Regions from separate parts of the Sporosarcina koreensis genome, predicted to be linked through region 1. Evidence: a T-box and tRNA genes for the amino acid it is inferred to sense, from the RefSeq annotation. Region 1 holds a T-box; the other holds one or more tRNA genes.
What was found. The T-box of region 1 lies ahead of ileS (isoleucine--tRNA ligase). A T-box ahead of a tRNA ligase gene usually reads a tRNA of that ligase, here a tRNA-Ile.

Region 2: it has a tRNA-Ile gene. The T-box ahead of ileS (isoleucine--tRNA ligase) is inferred to sense a tRNA for this amino acid. The anticodon was not compared.

Annotation. Positions count from the first base shown of each region.
Region 1 is NZ_JBHSNP010000011.1:110,657-112,881, reverse strand. It holds gene ileS (isoleucine--tRNA ligase) at 1-939, opposite strand, end outside; T-box leader at 980-1,192, opposite strand; gene ACFPTP_RS07145 (DivIVA domain-containing protein) at 1,249-1,755, opposite strand; gene ACFPTP_RS07140 (YlmH family RNA-binding protein) at 1,850-2,225, opposite strand, start outside.
Region 2 is NZ_JBHSNP010000008.1:129,651-131,875, forward strand. It holds tRNA gene ACFPTP_RS03700 (tRNA-Glu) at 32-103, opposite strand; tRNA gene ACFPTP_RS03705 (tRNA-Ser) at 113-203, opposite strand; tRNA gene ACFPTP_RS03710 (tRNA-Asn) at 213-287, opposite strand; tRNA gene ACFPTP_RS03715 (tRNA-Ile) at 294-367, opposite strand; tRNA gene ACFPTP_RS03720 (tRNA-Gly) at 369-442, opposite strand; tRNA gene ACFPTP_RS03725 (tRNA-Phe) at 449-524, opposite strand; tRNA gene ACFPTP_RS03730 (tRNA-Asp) at 605-680, opposite strand; tRNA gene ACFPTP_RS03735 (tRNA-Met) at 684-758, opposite strand; tRNA gene ACFPTP_RS03740 (tRNA-Ser) at 950-1,042, opposite strand; tRNA gene ACFPTP_RS03745 (tRNA-Ile) at 1,062-1,138, opposite strand; tRNA gene ACFPTP_RS03750 (tRNA-Met) at 1,147-1,220, opposite strand; tRNA gene ACFPTP_RS03755 (tRNA-Ala) at 1,241-1,316, opposite strand; tRNA gene ACFPTP_RS03760 (tRNA-Pro) at 1,327-1,403, opposite strand; tRNA gene ACFPTP_RS03765 (tRNA-Arg) at 1,409-1,485, opposite strand; tRNA gene ACFPTP_RS03770 (tRNA-Leu) at 1,504-1,592, opposite strand; tRNA gene ACFPTP_RS03775 (tRNA-Gly) at 1,602-1,676, opposite strand; tRNA gene ACFPTP_RS03780 (tRNA-Leu) at 1,685-1,766, opposite strand; tRNA gene ACFPTP_RS03785 (tRNA-Lys) at 1,797-1,872, opposite strand; tRNA gene ACFPTP_RS03790 (tRNA-Thr) at 1,880-1,955, opposite strand; tRNA gene ACFPTP_RS03795 (tRNA-Val) at 1,978-2,053, opposite strand.

The DNA.
Region 1 (2,225 bases):
GACATGCTCTCCAAGCATGACGAGTGAATCACGATCATACAGCGGATGCTTTGCAATTACCCGATCCAGTTCAGAACCTTTCAGTTCTTTAACAACTTCATATGATTCCCAACCAATCTCTTTCGCAACAAATTCGACGAGATCTTTCGCCAATAAGAACTTATTTCCGTCCACATTGACAATCGCATAAATGAATTCCGGATGAACAGAAATTCCAAGATTCGCAGGAATCGTCCAAGGAGTCGTCGTCCAGATAATGATTCGGACATCTTCATCAACGACGCCAAGGCCATCCTTGATTGGAAAAGCAACATAGATGGATGGGGATTTTTTATCCTTGTATTCGATTTCCGCCTCGGCAAGTGCAGATTCACTTGAAGGAGACCAGTAAACAGGCTTTAATCCTTTGTAAATATAGCCTTTCTTCGCCATCTCACCGAACACTTGAATTTGTCTCGCTTCGAATTCCGGCTTCAATGTGATATATGGGTTTTCCCAGTTGCCACGTACACCGATCCGTTTAAATTGTGAACGCTGGCTATCGATTTGACTGTATGCATATTCCTCACACATTTTACGGAATTCAGCAACGGAGTGCTCTTTTCGGTTGACGCCTTTGTTGACAAGCGCTTGCTCGATCGGAAGTCCGTGCGTATCCCAGCCCGGTACGTAAGGTGCGTGGAAGCCTGTCATCGATTTGTGGCGAACAATCATGTCTTTCAGCACTTTGTTTAGAGCGTGGCCCATATGCAAGTCGCCATTCGCATACGGCGGTCCGTCGTGAAGGACGAAGAACGGGCGACCTTCCGTGCGTTTTTGCACTTTCTCATAGATGTTCATTTCTTCCCATTTTGCTTGCATATCAGGTTCTTTGTTCGGCAAATTTCCGCGCATCGGAAATTCTGTTTTCGGCATGAGCAATGTGTCTTTGTAATCCATATCTTTTCCTCCTTTGAAAATAAAAAAACCCCGTCCCTATAAAAGGGACGAGGGATCATTCTCGCGTTACCACCCTAGTTGCAGCATAAATCATCATACTGCCTCTCAGAACACCATAACGGGGTGCATCCGGGATTGATTTTGTCAATCCGGCTCTGGAGTGATTTTCGTTTCCGTTTCAGGCCAGGCTTTCACCGCCCCCGGCTCGCTACACTAGAATATCGGAAAGTACTCTCTCTTTCAACGCCTGTTCCTACTTATATGGTCATTATTATATGTGCGAAGGGAATAGAATGTCAAGCTTCCGCGTCATTCCACGTCCGCTGCAGATTCAAGATGCTCAGTATCCGGTTCATATTCAAGAAGTTTTTCCCAGTCATCTGTCTTGATCATGTCAAGTTGAGCTTCTACCAACATGCGGAAACGGTTTCTGAACACTTTTGATTGTTTTTTCAAATCCTCGATTTCCATCGCAATCTTACGGGCACGCGACAGTGCTTCATTCACAATCCGGTCCGCGTTCTTCTCGGCTTCCTTCACAATCAGTTTCGATTCCTGCACCGAGTTCCTTCTCACATCTTCAGCTGCTTCTTGGGCAATCAAAATTGACTTCTGCAATGTTTCTTCAATTGTATTGAAATGCGAAATCTTTTCTTTCGTTTCCTTCAAACTGTTTTTCAACGTCTTATTCTCTTCCAGTACATTTTCATAATCCTTCATGATCTGTTCGAGAAATTCGTTTACTTCATCTTCATCGTATCCGCGAAAGCCGCGGCTGAATTCTTTGTTATGTATATCGAGTGGTGACAATGCCATCTTCTGTTCCTCCCTTTCGAGTAAATCTTCTATTTCCTATTATACATGCCCACAACAGATAAGAAAGCAGTTTTTCCACCGGTTGTCTGAAAAATCATTCTAACCTACCAATCAACAACCGTATTTTGTCTTTTCGAGTCCTTCCTTCTATCGACATGATTTTGAAACGGCCCGACCCTCTAATTGAAAGGATGTCCGATTCATTCACCTCGAATGCTTGCTGATCCCGTACAACATGATTCACTTTCACTTTATCGTTCTGAATGAGCGCGACAGCTTTTTGACGCGGACAATTCACTAAAGAGGCGACAAGGGAGTCCAGGCGCAATGAGCTTATAGTATGAAGCTCTTCCTTCCACGATTCCGCAATTACGATAAGTTCATCAGAGGCTCCAAGTTCTTCGACACGGACCTTCGATTTCCCGATAGACGTCAAATTGGCGGTCAGATAATCTTTCATTTCATCCGCG
Region 2 (2,225 bases), on a different contig from region 1:
TTCTTAGCCTGTTTTTCATTTGAAACTAGTATGACCCCTACGGGATTCGAACCCGTGTTACCGCCGTGAAAGGGCGGTGTCTTAACCGCTTGACCAAGGGGCCAATCATATATGGCGGAGAAGGAGGGATTCGAACCCTCGCGCCGCTTTCGCGACCTACGCCCTTAGCAGGGGCGCCTCTTGAGCCTCTTGAGTACTTCCCCGTATAAAATTGGCTCCGCAGGTAGGACTCGAACCTACGACCGATCGGTTAACAGCCGATTGCTCTACCACTGAGCTACTGCGGAATATGATGGGCCTAAGTGGACTCGAACCACCGACCTCACGCTTATCAGGCGTGCGCTCTAACCAGCTGAGCTATAGGCCCATGGAGCGGGTGAAGGGAATCGAACCCTCATCATCAGCTTGGAAGGCTGAGGTTTTACCACTAAACTACACCCGCAAGGAATGGTGGCTCAGGACGGAATCGAACCGCCGACACAAGGATTTTCAGTCCTTTGCTCTACCGACTGAGCTACTGAGCCACATTGATTTGGTAAACTGATAATTTCTCTAGAGTCACTTAGAAATCTGCAATCATCAAATCGTATGTAATGAAAGAAAATGGCGGTCCCGACCGGGATCGAACCGGCGATCTCCTGCGTGACAGGCAGGCATGTTAACCGCTACACCACGGGACCTTTTGGTTGCGGGGGCAGGATTTGAACCTGCGACCTTCGGGTTATGAGCCCGACGAGCTACCACTGCTCCACCCCGCGATAATGTTAATACTTACTTCTTAATACTTGCTACGCTATTTGCATAAGAGACACCTTACGCTTCGCTGTCGGTGTTACTCGCATCCGTTGCTATGCTCGTTGCTCCACCCCGCGATAATGTTAGTTGTAGGAATTTCAAATCCTACTATTCAGTTGTATTCCATAACCACTTTTGCTGCTTTAAAAATATATGGCGGAGGAAGAGGGATTCGAACCCCCGCGGGCTTTAACACCCCTGTCGGTTTTCAAGACCGATCCCTTCAGCCAGGCTTGGGTATTCCTCCGTGATGACTATTCAAATAGTGGTGGACCTTGCAGGACTCGAACCTGCGACCGGACGGTTATGAGCCGTCTGCTCTAACCAACTGAGCTAAAGGTCCTTTTAGGATGGCGGCAGAGGGGATCGAACCCCCGACCTTACGGGTATGAACCGTACGCTCTAGCCAGCTGAGCTACGCCGCCAGGAAAAGTATTAAGATAATTGGTGGAGCCTAGCGGGATCGAACCGCTGACCTCCTGCGTGCAAGGCAGGCGCTCTCCCAGCTGAGCTAAGGCCCCATTTAAGAAGTGGTCGGGAAGACAGGATTCGAACCTGCGACCCCTTGGTCCCAAACCAAGTGCTCTACCAAGCTGAGCTACTTCCCGTATAATGGCGCGCCCGGAAGAATTCGAATCCACAACCTTCTGATCCGTAGTCAGACGCTCTATCCAATTGAGCTACGGGCGCATAATATGATAATTTTATTGGTGCCGAGAACCGGAATCGAACCGGTACGGTAGTCACCTACCGCAGGATTTTAAGTCCTGTGCGTCTGCCAGTTCCGCCACCCCGGCGCAAATAAATGGAGCGGAAGACGGGATTCGAACCCGCGACCCCGACCTTGGCAAGGTCGTATTCTACCACTGAACTACTTCCGCATTGAAAGTGCGGGTGAAGGGAGTCGAACCCCCACGCCTTACGGCACTAGATCCTAAGTCTAGCGTGTCTGCCAGTTCCACCACACCCGCATATTTGTATCAAGACAGAGAGTCAAGAAATGGTGAGCCATGCAGGATTCGAACCTGCGACCCTCTGATTAAAAGTCAGATGCTCTACCGACTGAGCTAATGGCTCATAAAAGTGGTGCCGGCGATAGGAGTCGAACCCACGACCTACTGATTACAAGTCAGTTGCTCTACCAACTGAGCTACACCGGCGATTTATTAGTTTGAAATATTATGGTGGAGGATGACGGGTTCGAACCGCCGACCCCCTGCTTGTAAGGCAGGTGCTCTCCCAGCTGAGCTAATCCTCCATGTTAAAATCGCGATAAGCTTCTCATTACTGCGTCAGCTTCATTCGATCAGTCAGTCACGTACTGTAGTACGCTCCTTCCCTCTCTCAATCGCTTCCTTGTCCTGTTCGCTTCTCCCGATTTTAACGGGGAGTTGCGATAAGCTTCTCGTTACTGCGTCTGCAGCATTAAT